Regions from separate parts of the Paenibacillus sp. P36 genome, predicted to be linked through region 1. Evidence: riboswitches for the same ligand, from Rfam matches in the RefSeq annotation. Region 1 holds a riboswitch; each other region holds the start of a gene.
What was found. A riboswitch is a leader RNA that binds a small molecule or an ion and turns the genes downstream of it on or off. The one in region 1 is predicted to bind cyclic di-AMP.
Positions count from the first base shown of each region.

Region 1 (4,868 bases):
GTAAGAAAAAACATTTGCATTTGTTCTGAAATCCTGATATATTATTCCTTGTCGCCTCTGAGAAAGAAATGAAGTGACAAGCAACACATACCGTGCGGAAGTGGCTCAGCGGTAGAGCATCGCCTTGCCAAGGCGAGGGTCGCGGGTTCGATCCCCGTCTTCCGCTCCATATTTTAAGCGCCCTTAGCTCAGCTGGATAGAGTATTTGACTACGAATCAAAAGGTCGGGAGTTCGAATCTCTCAGGGCGCGCCATTTTAATTAAGTTATAAGCGTTTCGGGATGTAGCTCAGCTTGGTAGAGCACCTGCTTTGGGAGCAGGGGGTCGCATGTTCAAATCGTGTCATCCCGATATTTACGCGGGTGTAGTTCAATGGTAGAACTTCAGCCTTCCAAGCTGGTAGCGTGGGTTCGATTCCCATCACCCGCTTCACAAGAAAAGAAAGAGCCACCTTCGGGTGGCTTTTTCTTTTGCACGGGTAAGGGAAGAGAACCCACAAAGGGTTCGACCGTCCGTGAAGGCAGCTTGAGTAAGCCCGAGTAGGACGCGCGTCCAAATCTACCGATGATTGCTTCCGAAGGAAGCATGTTCAATGAGGGCGGAAAGCGAAGGGAACTGGAGGTCGCTATTTCGAGTAAATCAGCCGAATTCCCCGGTTAGGGGAACTACAAGCCTTTATTTGCTGCCTAAAAGCGGCGTATCACCTGAAAACGGCAAAATAGAGGACCGTAGTTCCCTAGGAGGGGCGAATGCACCGTTTTCGAGCTAAATAGATGCCAGTAGTTCCGTTAACGTACAGAAAAGACATGGTACAGCTATGGAGACCATCCTCACCCGATACCCGAGCCCGCATATTTCTTGGCAAAAGTAAATGAAAGCGGTATACTTGTTTTGTTAACGTGTGCATTATCGTGGGACGATATCAATGAAATGAGGTCGGCGACTATGAAGGCGAAAAAGCTAGGACATGCAGGTTTTGACATCTCAAACATAACTTTTGGCTGTTGGGAGCTTGGAGGAGGTCCTTGGGAGTTCACGAACGACCAAAATAATATCGAGCTCATCCGTAAAGCGTTCGAGCTGGGCATCACAACGTTTGATACAGCTGAAGGCTACGGCAATGGACACTCGGAAGAGATCGTCGGCGCTGCTTTGGCGGATATACGTAAGCAATGCATCATTACGACGAAGGTGAGCCGAAGCAATCTAGCTCCTCAAGATGTAAGAAGATCGGCAGAAAACAGTTTGAACCGTTTGAAGACTGATTACATAGATGTTTATTACATTCACTGGCCAAGTTTTGAGATACCTGTGCAGGATACGCTTGGTGAATTTGTGAAGCTGAAAGAAGAAGGCTTGATTCGGGCTATCGGCGTTTCGAATTTTTCTTTGGAGCAGCTGAAAGAAGCCGTAAATTACGCGCAAATCGATGTGATTCAGCCGGAATACAGTTTGCTGCACAGAGCTATCGAGCCAGAGATTTTGCCATTCTGCCAGGAACACAACATTGGTGTGATGAGCTACAGCTCAATCGCCAAGGGGATTCTGACAGGCGCTTTCCACCTTCATGGAAAGGCATTGAAAGAGGGAGACTTCCGCAAGGAGAGAAGGCTGTTCCTACCGGAGCATCTGGAGGCGGAGAAGGAGCTTTTAGCTGTCATGAAAGAAATGGCGGATGCCAAGGACACTAACGTGACACAGATCGCAATTGCTTGGCTGCTGCACCAGGAAGCACTTACTTCGGCTATTATAGGGACACAGGATGAGCATCATCTTGAAAATAATATCAAAGCGGCCTCATTATCATTAACCGCCTCAGAGTTAGCAACTTTGAACACAGTCAGCGATCGTGCGCTATCCGTAATTGGCTACACCTAATCGCAGGAAAAACCACCCTCTAGGGTGGTTTTTTTTGCCCATTATCCCTAGTATTCCGTACGCAATATGCGACAAAATACATTGGTAAAACTTACCGTTTTGCAAAGGTTGTACCTACCAATTAAACTATGCTAGTCTAACATAGACAAAAAATGCCGAATCTTGGAGCATCGCAAGCTCTGGTACGGGGGACTTCTTTATTTGGGGTGAATGAGCGCTGCTAGCTGAGCGTACTAGGGAAAACCTCTTCCCGAACCCGTCAACTAACCTCGGAGGCGTCAAGGAGGCAAGGTTTTGAAATCTTTTTCTTCACGTCTTATTTGTTCATGCGCACTATTATGCGCCGCAGTACCGATGTTTACAGCACACTCCGCTCAGGCTGCATCCGCGCCTACGGACCGCCCTGTCAAGGTGCAAGTCAATGATGAGCTGCTGAAGTTTCCGGAAGTTCAGCCTTATATTGATGACAAGGGCATCATGCAAGTTCCACTCCGAGTGTTATCTGAGAAGCTGGGCTATCAGGTGAGCTGGGAGAAGCAAGAGGATCAAATCGAGGTCACACTGGTTAACAAGCAGCAATCCATCTTACTCATTACAGAGCAGCAACAAGCGCTTGTGAACAGTAAGAAGATCAGTTTGGAAAGCAGTCCAACCGTGTTCCAAGGGAATACATATGTCCCACTGCGTTTCATCACGGAAACCTTCGGTTCGCCAATTGAATGGAACGAAGCCAATCAGATCGCGATTGTGGATGTGGATGGAAAATCGCACAAGCCAGCCTGGATCGCGCCACCACCACCACCACCAGCTCCAGCACCTGCACCTAAGGTGGCAGCCGCTGCCGTTGTTCCGTCTGTGAGTGAGCAAATTATTCAGGCGGCGAACTCCTATATGGGCGTGCGTTATGTATGGGGTGGAACGACGCCGAGTGGTTTTGATTGCTCCGGTTTTGTGCGATTCCTGTATCAAGCGAAAGGGATCGATTTGCCCCGTACGTCAGCGGAGATGCACAGTGAAGCAGGTACGAAAGTTTCAGATTTGAAAGCCGGAGACTTGGTATTTTTTGCTTCGAAAACAGTGAATCACGTAGGCATTTATCTCGGCAATGATCAATTCATTTCAGCGACAACATCCAGAGGCGTGGCTGTGGATAGCCTTTCGAGCGCTTATTGGAGCGCAAGGTATGTCGGAGCGAGAAGAGTTCTGTAAGGATAGGACTATCGAACACTTGTTTCTATGATCTTTCGAATGAAAGGCATAGAAGGCAGGTGTTTTTTTTCGTTCGCAGAATCATGCGATTTTTATCGAAATTTTATGGTTTTTAGCCTATAATGAAGAAATGTTTGGAAGAAAGAAAGAGCAGGTGAACACGAGCGCATGCAATTAAGTGTCTGGAAGAGTTGGTTTCATAAAAAGAGACATTCGAGTGTAGCAGATAGCATGTATACCGTGGATAAGGGACCTGCAATGCCAGATGAGATCAGGGAAGTTATTCAGCAGTTTTTCCGTACATACAATCATTTCAAAGGGGCTAGAAGCCTGCAAACGGATACGTTTATCAAAGAAGTATTTTACGCAACGAAGCAGGATCCGAAAGATCAGCGAACAGTTGAAGAAATGGAAGCCTATATTCAGCATAAGAATGTTCTGAGATTGCGCTTGAAATCTTATGTAATCGATGAGTATCTGAGTCTTGGTGAAAAAATCTGTATGGTTGGTGTTACGAGGGAGTTTAGCAACAATCACAAGAATCGCGTCTTGTATTTTCTCATTAAGGAAAATGATTCCTGGAAGTTCCACCATATTGCAAGATCGCATCATGGCACCATTTTAGATAAATTTCAAATTAAAGAACAAACGGGTTTCGTCGTAGGGAACGATAAAGCCGCGCTCCTGTTCCTTACACACTCCAATTCGTTAGATGCCTCCACATTTATTACGGGAGATTATGTGCATGCAGAGGGGTATTTGGAAGTGGAACAAGAGCCGAGCAGCCATTTGTACTATAGAGTTGTACGGATGAATCGTGTTCACTAGAACGATAAGAGGATGCCACAAACCGTGAGGGTAAGCTTTGCTCTGTCGAGTAACGCTTATTTGGCGTTTGTCCAATTGTTCAAAGCTAACTTCTACTCTTTTTAAGTTCACGAAGCGAATAAAAAGTACCTCTCCAGTAAATGCCGCCTTGTTTCCAAGTAAGCCAAACGGAGCGAATCATAGTATAGACAAGCAGTGAAGCGCTGACGGGAAGCAGATAGGCGGAATCACCTCTGAGGCTCATTAATCGGGACACTAGCTTGCGATAGAGCCAGATTTGCAGGATAACAGCAACCGCATAGACGGCTCCGCGCCAATCCCAGAGGAAGAGGAGGCCAAGCCACGGGCATATAAAAAAGCCGATCTGTCCCAAACAAGCGAGCAATGCGACCATGTAGCTGTAACGAAAGCCGGAAAAAAGGTTTTTTTCCAGTCCAATTACCGCATCTTTGAGCGAACGGTACCATTCCACTTGAAGCAGGTGTTTGGCAGACAGCACTCTTTGGCGGTAACCTGCTCTTTTGAGGAAGATGCCTAACTGTAGATCATCGTCAGGTCGTAAAGCGATCGCTTTATGCATACCAATCGCTTCATAGGCGCTCCGGCTTACCATATTAAAGGCTCCGATCCCGATGCCTGTTCCTTTCGCGTTGTCGATATTTGCACGCCAAGGTCGAACGAACAAAGAAAATGAGAACAGAAAGAAATGAACGAATCCCTTGAGTAAAGCGCCTCGCGCAAACATATTGGGGGTCAGGGTGAGATGGTGCACATCCTGTTCCTTCATATAGGTGACCGCGTCGGTGATCGTACCGGGAGCAAACAGAATATCCGCATCTGTAAAAAGCAAATACTGCCCTCTGGCCTGAAGATACCCTTGGTATAGCGCATGGTTTTTGCCAAGCCAACCATCTGGAAGATGTGTGATGTGAATGATTTGCAGTTTGGTACGG
Region 1 is NZ_AP038372.1:856,493-861,360, forward strand. Features, by position in the region: tRNA gene ACKTT9_RS03975 (tRNA-Gly) at 95-169, shown strand; tRNA gene ACKTT9_RS03980 (tRNA-Arg) at 178-254, shown strand; tRNA gene ACKTT9_RS03985 (tRNA-Pro) at 278-351, shown strand; tRNA gene ACKTT9_RS03990 (tRNA-Gly) at 359-429, shown strand; gene ACKTT9_RS03995 (aldo/keto reductase) at 946-1,878, shown strand; cyclic di-AMP (ydaO/yuaA leader) riboswitch at 2,022-2,171, shown strand; gene ACKTT9_RS04000 (NlpC/P60 family protein) at 2,173-3,087, shown strand; gene ACKTT9_RS04005 (hypothetical protein) at 3,256-3,915, shown strand; gene ACKTT9_RS04010 (glycosyltransferase) at 4,001-4,868, opposite strand, start outside.

Region 2 (4,868 bases), 640 kb from region 1:
CATAGAAGCCCTCAGCGGGCACACGAAGTTCACCATAGAGCTGCATGCACTTGCGTAGATAAGTCGGATCTCCGTCTAAATGCAGCACTTTACCCGGGACTTCAAAATATCCCGCGTTCACTTTCTGCGTATGGGCAACCGAGAGTTGGTTTTTCTCCTGGAGCTGCACTTGGGCAACCGCCAGCCTTCGCAATGACTCGCGAAATTCAGGCGAACTCGACCTGGGGTGGTCCATCGACTCTGTCAGGTTCTTCAATGTTAAATCCACTAGAGGCGCGTCCGCAAGCAATCGGTAATCGACGCCGCGTAGGACTGCCTTCAGTTGATCGATACGTTCAATCTTAAACATGACGTCGCCGCCATAGGATTTACGGGTTACAAAATCACCTTGCCTCATCGCACAAATCCCCTCCATGGGTTATCCTATGGCGGGGCTGGGCATTTGGTGCGGGTTATTTACAGCCGTGCGTGCGAAGCGCAGTCGACAAGCGCGCGAATTCGTCCATGCTGAGCGTTTCGCCGCGGCGCGAAGGCTCGATGTTGATGCTATGGAGCAGAGTTTCCAGCTCCGATTTGTTTTCTTTGGTAAAGAACCTCGCCGCGAGGTTGTTGTACAAGGTTTTGCGCCGCTGGACGAAGGACGCCTGGACGACAGCGAAGAAGAAGTCCACGTCCGCCACCTCGACCGGCGGGGTTTTGCGCACACGCAGCCGGATGACGGCAGAGTCAACGTTCGGCTGCGGCACAAAGACGGTGCGCGGCACGATCGTGACAAGCTCCGGCTCGCAGTGGAACTGTACGGCAATGCTGAGGCTGCCGTAATCTTTGGTGCCCGGGCGAGCCGCCATGCGGTCGGCCACCTCTTTTTGAATCATCACGACGATGTTCTCCAAGGGAAGCTTCTCTTCGAGAAGCTTCATAATGATCGGCGTCGTGATGTAGTAGGGCAGATTGGCGACGACACTGACGCCATCCAGCCCGTCAAAATGCTGCCGGAACAACTCCGGCAGGTCCGTCTTCAAAATATCGCCATGCACGACACTCGCGTGGGGATAAGGCTCCAGCGTCTCGCCTAGAATAGGCAGGAGACGCTGATCGATCTCCACGGCCAAGACGCGCCCTGCGAGCTTGGCCAGCTGCTGGGTGAGCGCCCCGATGCCAGGGCCGACTTCCAGCGCGCCTTTGTTAGGCCCAAGCTCCGCAGCCGAAACGATCTTGCCCAAGATGTTCTGGTCGATCAGGAAGTTCTGACCCAGACTCTTTTTGAGCACAAGATTGTGCTTTTTTATAATTTGTTTCGTTTTACTGGGTGTTGCAACATCTTCCGCTGTTACAATCACTTCATTGCCGGGTATAGTCATTATGTAGCCCTCATTTATCTATAGGTTCTAAATCCTGAATTCCACTGTCACACCTTACTTCACTTTCCCTATATCTTCGGTTCCAGATGCTCCAAGGCTGCCTCAAATTCCTCACGCGAGATCTGGAACATCGCACATCGCTTATAAAATTGTTTGCCATTGCAGTAGCCGATGCCAAGGGCATTGCCAACGACGAGCCTCCGGGAAGCCGCTTCCGGATGAACGATCAACCCTGCAGCTATGAGATCCTCCATAGTAAGCTGCGAGACAGCCCCGTCGTACTCTGTCCGCAGGTTCTGGAGCGCCTCACGGACAATCTCCGGCGCTGCGTTCTCGACGCCGATGTCGCCCTTATACTCGGCCTGCGCCTGCGTGATGAAGGCATGCTTGCAGCCCGGTACCTTGGCTGCCACAATCTTCCGTATCCGCTCACCTGCGTGATCCGGATCCGTAAATATAATGACGCCTCTGCGCTGCTGCGCGAGGGCTATTCGCTTCAATACGGCTTGCCCGATGGCTGAGCCGCCTGTCTCTATCGTATCCGCCTCGACAGCTCGGCGAATAGCGGCCGTATCGTCTTTGCCTTCAACGACGATGACTTCTTTAATCATAATCGGTTCCCTTCCCAGTACGCAGAAAAAGAAGAGGGATTCCCTCTTCTTTCGCCCAGGCTGCTTGCCTGGCAACGTATATTGACATTGTTCCCGCTGAAACAGACGTTTACACGTTAATTTTCAGACGGCTTTTTCGGTCCTACGACATAGACCGTATATCCTTGTTTCGTTCCGAATTTATTAGCATAGCCATGATCTTCAAAGTAAACATCGATCATTTGGCCTTTCACACCGCTGCCAATGTCTTCAGCACGACGGAAGCCAACGCCCTCAATGTAAACCCACCATCCCAGTGGGATAACTTTCGGATCTACCGCAATCGTTCTGCCCTCAGTAACTGTCGTTCCTGTATAGGTCTTCCCATACCCAGGAGAACCTTCGGCTTTGCCTGTCGAATCCGCTCCCGCTGAATAAGCCGTGAGCTTCACGTTCTTGAGGATTTGTTTATACCCGAATGTTACACCATTCTTAGAAACCTCATCCACACTAGGGGATGATGCCGATAGAACGACAACGGGATTTTTCGTGCCAACGGACACAACTTTTTTAACGCTTTGTTCCTGTACTTCTTGACCTACAACAGCTTCTGCAACTAATACGCCATCTTCGTAAGTCTTCTCTTTCTTTTTCAGAAGTACGCCCTCTTTACCTTCTTGAACGACCTGCTCTTTACCCTTAAGCAACGATGCATCATTTTTCTTTTCCGTGTCGAATGCAATCGGCTCTGTTACTTCTTCCGTCTCTTTTTTCACACGGACGATTTTGATTTCATCGCCTGATCCCAAAGAGGCTGTCGGTTCGGGAGTCAGCTTATCGTGCTCCCCAAGTGCAATATGTAAACGTTGCAATGCACTTTCAACCGTTCTTGCAGTTGTGTAAACAGTGGTGGTCTTTCCATCAGCAGTCAATTGAATTGGAGAAGCGTGTTCGATGACGAATTTGTCCCCGCCCTTGATTGTAGCCGTAGGGTCTGCAGATATTTCATCGTGTTCACCAATCGTTATGGCTTGTTCATCCAGTAGGCGTTGCAGGACCCATTGCTTCGTATGCACAACGGTTTCTTGTCCATTCACAACCACGGATACGCTCTTGGTAGCCGTACCGTACAACAACACCAAAAACATGAAAGTCATTGCGATTGAGATTATAGCCAGGCTTAAAATCAAACGCAAGTTTTCATGCTTCCATCGCAATGCGAAGGACATGCTGGATGATCGTTTTACATGGGTCTCGCTAAAAGAGATACTGCCCACTTCTTCGGTCCTCCTTCAAAGCCTCGCCGCCAGGTTACAGCATGATTAAATTTGACGCGACTAAGGTTTTTAATTTAACTTAACGTGTCGTCCATCGGCAGTTGTTTGGAAACAACTGCGTTCTGGTCGTCCCACCCCGCTTTGCTATTCATCATCCTATGAATTCCGGGTTACGATTAGTCGTCCGAAACAGTTAAAGGTCCTTATGGGGACAAAAAGCCAGCAAGAAGAGGACTCTTCTCGCTGGCTTAGTTTGCATAGTAAAAATACACAAATAGCACGCACGACAATCGTTACCTCTCTTACGCTTACGAGGTTAGCTGACGGATTCGGACGTGAGAGTCGCCCTACTCAGACGTAAACTTCCGTTCAACGTCCAAGATTCACCCCTGTTACTCACTCTGTTCACTTCGTCAGCGATGCCGCTTTATAAGCTAACAGTGGTTCCCCCGTTCCCATAATTGGAACTCAGCGAATGGAAAAATGGCAAATTGGTTATTAAGTTATTATGAAAAGTATATTACGCTGTTAATCTCTGCCTGTAAAGGGATTAACACCTACTAAAAAGGGCTAAATCGATTAAAAATAGCTTATTTTCGAAATAAAACCACCTTTTATCTACATTTAACTCATTATAACGTACGAATACTAAGTTTCTTCGTGTTTTCACTCTTAAACTAGGCTTCGAAACTAAATTTGTTTATAATTATCAGGTATGAAACACGTATATAAATTCCAATAATTAGCTATTTAGGGAGGCACTGAGATGGGTCCCATATTACAAGTTGACGCTTTATTCGGGGGATATTTACCAAATAAACCCGTTCTTCACGACCTCACATTTTCCATCCGTCAAGGTGAAATGATGGGATTAATTGGTTTGAACGGCGCAGGAAAAAGTACGACCATCAAGAACATCCTTGGACTGCTTCAACCACAAAGGGGTTCTATAAAAATTAACGGTTTGACGCTGGCCGAAGATCCGCTGCCTTACCGTGCCACTTACGCTTATGTGCCTGAAAGTCCAGAGCTATATGAAGAGCTTACGATTCGTGAGCATCTGGAGTTAACTGCCATGGCTTACGGCTTAACGAAGGATGACTATCTCTCCCGCTCACAAGCGCTGCTCGAGCAGTTCCACATGCAGGACAAGCTCAAGTCTTTCGCAAGCCATTTATCCAAAGGGATGAAGCAAAAGGTCATGATCATGAATGCATTCCTGATCGAACCTTCTCTCTACATCATTGACGAGCCTTTTCTCGGGCTCGATCCGCTAGCCATCCGCTCATTGCTCGAGTTGATGGTCAAAATGAAGCGACGCGGCGCGTCATTTCTCATATCCTCGCATATTTTGTCTACGATTGAAAAATATTGCGATAACTATGTCGTCCTGCACAAAGGACATATGGTCGCCCAAGGCGATTTAGTCGAATTACGTCAGCAGACAGGACTCCAGCAAGCGTCATTGGACGACATCTTTTATAAGCTTGTAAAAGGAGAATTGGTATGAAGGCGATGGACATGGATACCCGTGCCCTATGGCAGAAGAGATTTGAACATTATATGAAGGAATCCATGGGTTACCTGCAGTATGCAGCGCGCAGCAATTTTTTTGGCTTCCTGCTATTTCTTGTCATCCT
Region 2 is NZ_AP038372.1:220,132-224,999, reverse strand. Features, by position in the region: gene yabG (sporulation peptidase YabG) at 1-397, opposite strand, end outside; gene rsmA (16S rRNA (adenine(1518)-N(6)/adenine(1519)-N(6))-dimethyltransferase RsmA) at 453-1,361, opposite strand; gene rnmV (ribonuclease M5) at 1,430-1,972, opposite strand; gene ACKTT9_RS00975 (ubiquitin-like domain-containing protein) at 2,089-3,228, opposite strand; cyclic di-AMP (ydaO/yuaA leader) riboswitch at 3,519-3,712, opposite strand; gene ACKTT9_RS00970 (ABC transporter ATP-binding protein) at 3,995-4,738, shown strand; gene ACKTT9_RS00965 (ABC transporter permease) at 4,735-4,868, shown strand, end outside.
Region 2: another riboswitch for cyclic di-AMP. It lies ahead of ACKTT9_RS00975 (ubiquitin-like domain-containing protein); the one in region 1 lies ahead of ACKTT9_RS04000 (NlpC/P60 family protein).

Region 3 (4,868 bases), 4.1 Mb from region 1:
CCGCACTGCCGAATCATCTACCTGGATATCGAACAGCGAACCAGCCATATCGCACATGAGGAGCTGGACTGTTGGCTTGGACATCCGCAAATTCGTCCCAATGACCCATCGACCATTTTATTTTGTCATGAAGGTCCTGGGCATCTGATTGATGCCAGACTCTGGCTAGTCCAAAAGGACGGGACGCGGCTGCGCTGTGCGAAGGAACAGACGCATGATGAGCTCATCACGCATGAATATTGGCTTGCTGATGGCTCTAGATTCGCTTATGTGTACCGGCATAAAGATGATCTCTATCACGAAAGTATCCGTTTCATGGACTCGGAGACATTAGAGGAAGAGATCTGGATGAATTGCTCCAAGTATTGCCACTTTATTTCGAATGCCAATCATACGATGATCGTCGGGGACGGGCAGCTGCCCGAGCAGCACTTTATCTATTTAGTGGATGTAGAACAGAGGGAAGAAGAGCGGTTATGCTCCCATGGAACCAGCTGGAAGTCATACGGCAACACACAGGATGCTCATCCGCATCCGGCTTTTTCTCCAGATGGCACATTTATCATCTTTACCTCTGATATGGAGGGCGTTCCTTGTATATATAAAGTGGATTTGTGACAAGGTTCGAGGCAGCCGGCTAGTTTGATCGGCTGCCTCGAATAGATGATTGACATTAGTTTGACGTCAAACTATAATGAGAATATGAAACCAACAGACGCTGTATCAATTATTTCCAGAATTAGAGAAAAGACCAATCGGTTTATCATAGCCGAGATGACGAAATATGGGGTCGATGATATTGCCATTTCACACGGGGATATTATCTTTGCTCTATTTAAGCTGCCTAGATTGACTATGGCGGAGATTGCCAAGAAAATTGATAAAGATAAGTCTACTGTGACTGCACTTGTCGACAAATTGGTCCGGCTCGGATACGTGACTAAGGAAAGGGACACCGTAGATTCAAGGGTCGTCTATGTTGCCTTAACGCCAAAAGGGGAGGAACTGAGACCTATATTTGAAACCATCTCAGAAAAAATGTTAGATGTATTTTACATGGACATTTCGGATAAAGAGAAGGAAGAATTACTGAGAATTCTAACGAAAATTTATAACAATTTTTAAATTTTTTTAAACTAATAGTTTGACGTCAAACTATATAACGAGGTGAAACTTATCATGAAAGATTATACAAAAGATTTGCCAGATCATCGTGTGAAATATATTGGAGAAAATGATCTATGTATAGAAATTTTCGAGGGAGATGAGCTACCGAAGGGAGCCTCCAAAAGACCTCCGCTTTTATTTGTACACGGTGCCTACACCGGCAGTTGGATGTGGAGCAAATACATCCCACACTTTATAAACAAGGGATGGAATTGTTATGTTATGAATTTGAGAGGGCACTACAAAAGTAGAGTGCTCGATTTGACACATGTAACATTCGAAGATTATTTGGAGGATATCAAAGAGGTTTTGGCTGAGTGTGAGGCTCCACCGATTCTCATAGGATTTAGCATGGGAGGAATTTTGAGCCAGAAGCTGGCTGAAACCAACGAACTTGCAGGCTTAGTGGTGATCGATACAAGCATAAGCAAGGAAGTTTATGAAGCTGTACCCTACAAAGAAATAGCTGCAATGACAACAGGCGTTTTAATGCCCGCACCATCCCGAGAAGAGATTTCCAGTATAGATGAATCAGCGGATGACATTGATTTTCAGAGAAAGTATATAACTGTGGAGTCATTACAAGCATTTAATGATTTTTATTTCTCTTTGGGGGCAGGTGGGGGGATATCGATAGACAGCAGTTTGATGGTTCATCCAGCCTTGGTTATTAAAGCAATTAATAGTGAAGAAAATGACCGGCGGGGAAAGGCGACAGCGGAGCATCTCCATGCTGAATATACAGGACTTTGGGATACGACTCACACCGGATTGCTTGTTGGGCAAAGATATTTGGAGGTAGTAGATCGGATCATGTTATGGTTACAGGGGATGCATGACTAAGGACATAGAATAGATAAGAAAATATTACTATTGCTTCTCCTTATACATTGGAGTAAATTGATAAAATACGCTTAATTCTTTAGATTAAAGAAGCGGGGGAACCAAGTTTCCTGGGGTGAGTACACATGTAAAGTGTTAGGGTTAACTTTCAACCCGAATCCGTCAGCTAACTTCGTCAGCGTAGAAAGAAATGGATAGAAACATTCAATGGAACTATGTGATTTGAGGTTCTATTCCCTCGCTTCCTTTTTCTCTTCTAGAGAAAATAGGAGGAACTAGACATGCTGCTTATGAAAGTAACCAAAGAATGGAAGAATCTTCTTCCATGGAAGAGAGCCAACGATTCCGTACAGCGTCAACATGAGATACTTCATTTGAAACAGCGGTTGGAGACGTACGACATTCAATTTCCGAATTTGGCTTACCGGCCATCAGACGTCGAAACACAGACGTTAATGGAAATTAGCAAAACGGTTGCTCAAAACAATGAGCTGCTTAACCAATTGAGTTCAGAAAAGGAATTAGCGGTTGAACAATCGCTAGCCCATCGCGTCGGAACCACGCTCCAAATTTTACAGGAACACCTCACCTTTATCGTAACCATGGCGCATATTTTCAGTGGTCCGTATCCTTGCCTCAGAGCGTACATCAGCCATACCATTTAACGATCTTCAACAATAGAGAAGGAGCTTGCCTTGCGGCAGCTCCTTTTTCGTTTTTCTCATGAATAGATACGGCCAAAAAAACGCTTGATAAGCTCCGCAACTTGCTGGCTTTGCTCTTCCAGAACAAAATGGCCCCCGCATAAAAAGTGAGTTTCCACACACGTTAAAAGTTCACCGAAAGCAAGTGCCCCTTGCACCGTAAAAATAAAATCGTTTTTGCCCCAGGTTATGAGCGTAGGAGGTTGATAAGTTCGCAAGTACTGCTGCCAAACAGGGTATTGTTCGACGTTGGTCCGATAGTCGTAGCCCAATTCCAACTGGATTTGGCTATTGCCGGGTCGATCCAAAAATAACTGGTCCATTAGATAACCATCGGGACTAATCCGGTAGGGATGACACACGCCCGTAACATACTGCATTTTCGTAAAATGGAAGGTTGCAAGCTGAGCAAAGGCCGCTTCGGTTGCAGGATTTCTATCCTCCCAGAGGGCTTTGAAGAGATCGAACGGCTTCCCTAATCCGTTTTCACTAACTACGGCATTCTGAATGACGAATCCTAGAATACGGTGCGGATTCCGTACGGCCAGTCTGAACCCGATAGGACCTCCATACTCATGGGTGTACAATATATATTGAGAAATGCCGAGATTATCAATTAACTTTTCAATCAGAATGGATAGATTCTCAAAGGTGTAAGCAAATTCTTCTGTGGAAGGCATACTGCTATTTCCGTATCCAAGATAGTCAGGAGCAATGATATGAAAGTGGTCTGTGAGTTGAGGAATTAAATCCCTAAACATATGGGATGAGCTTGGAAAACCATGAAGAAGGATGATGGTTGGGTTGTATGGACTCCCGGCTTGGCGAAAAAATAACTCCCAACCGTCAATCTTCATTTTTTTATAATGAACCATAATTTCAACTTCCTCTCCGGCGAGCGCATACTATTCCCTAACAAAAATATGTGAATATGAGTTATTTAAGTACTTAGGAGCTAGAGGACGTGGTACAATTTAACTTAAGGAAAGCTAATTAGTTGTCATCTTCATTAAACTGGTATTCATCCACATGAAAGGGAGAGATCAGCCATGAAACAAGAACTGCTAAATGAGCCATCGCGAAATCAAGCTTCCAGCACGCCAATCATTACCGAACTAAAAGTAATTCCAGTTGCAGGGCATGATAGCATGCTCTTCAATCTTAGTGGAGCGCATGCTCCATTCTTTACACGTAACATCGTAATTCTCAAAGACAGTGCAGGTCATACGGGCGTAGGTGAAGTACCGGGCGGCGAGAATATTCGCAAAACGCTTGAAGACGCGAGCCCACTGGTTATCGGTCAATCGATCGGCCAATACAATAACATTCTTACGAAAGTTCGCAAGCAATTCGCTGATCGGGATCAAGGAGGACGCGGTTTGCAGACTTTTGATTTACGCATCACGATACACGCCGTTACGGCATTGGAAGCAGCACTACTTGATCTCTTAGGCAAATTTCTGGATGTTCCGGTTGCAGCACTGCTAGGAGAAGGGCAACAGCGCGATAAAGTAGAGATGTTAGGCTACTTGTTCTATGTTGGGGATCGGAATCGGACAAACCTTCCGTACCTGAGCGCAGAGGATGCTGCGAATGATTGGTTTCGACTGCGTCATGAGGAAGCGCTTACACCCGAAGCCGTCGTGAAACTTGCCGAAGCGGCGTATCAACGATATGGCTTTAATGATTTCAAGTTAAAAGGTGGCGTCCTACGCGGTGAGGAGGAGATTGAAGCGGTCACTGCGCTGGCGGAACGTTTCCCTCAAGCCAGAATTACCCTTGACCCTAACGGGGCATGGTCTTTAGCAGAGGCGATTCATCTGTGCCGTGATCAGCATCACGTATTGGCTTATGCGGAAGACCCATGCGGAGCAGAAAACGGTTATTCAGGCCGTGAAATCATGGCCGAGTTCCGGCGTGAGACAGGCCTCCCAACGGCAACGAACATGATTGCTACCGATTGGCGCCAGATGGGCCATACGATTCAGCTGCAATCTGTCGATATTCCGTTAGCCGACCCACATTTCTGGACGATGCAGGGCTCTGTTCGAGTAGCTCAGATGTGTCAGGAATGGGGGCTCACATGGGGATCTCATTCGAACAACCATTTTGATATCTCGCTTGCGATGTTTACCCATGTGGCAGCAGCAGCGC
Region 3 is NZ_AP038372.1:4,915,979-4,920,846, reverse strand. Features, by position in the region: gene ACKTT9_RS22075 (oligogalacturonate lyase family protein) at 1-618, shown strand, start outside; gene ACKTT9_RS22070 (MarR family winged helix-turn-helix transcriptional regulator) at 664-1,125, shown strand; gene ACKTT9_RS22065 (alpha/beta hydrolase) at 1,180-2,010, shown strand; cyclic di-AMP (ydaO/yuaA leader) riboswitch at 2,069-2,207, shown strand; gene ACKTT9_RS22060 (hypothetical protein) at 2,292-2,675, shown strand; gene ACKTT9_RS22055 (alpha/beta fold hydrolase) at 2,732-3,589, opposite strand; gene gudD (glucarate dehydratase) at 3,764-4,868, shown strand, end outside.
Region 3: another riboswitch for cyclic di-AMP. It lies ahead of ACKTT9_RS22060 (hypothetical protein); the one in region 1 lies ahead of ACKTT9_RS04000 (NlpC/P60 family protein).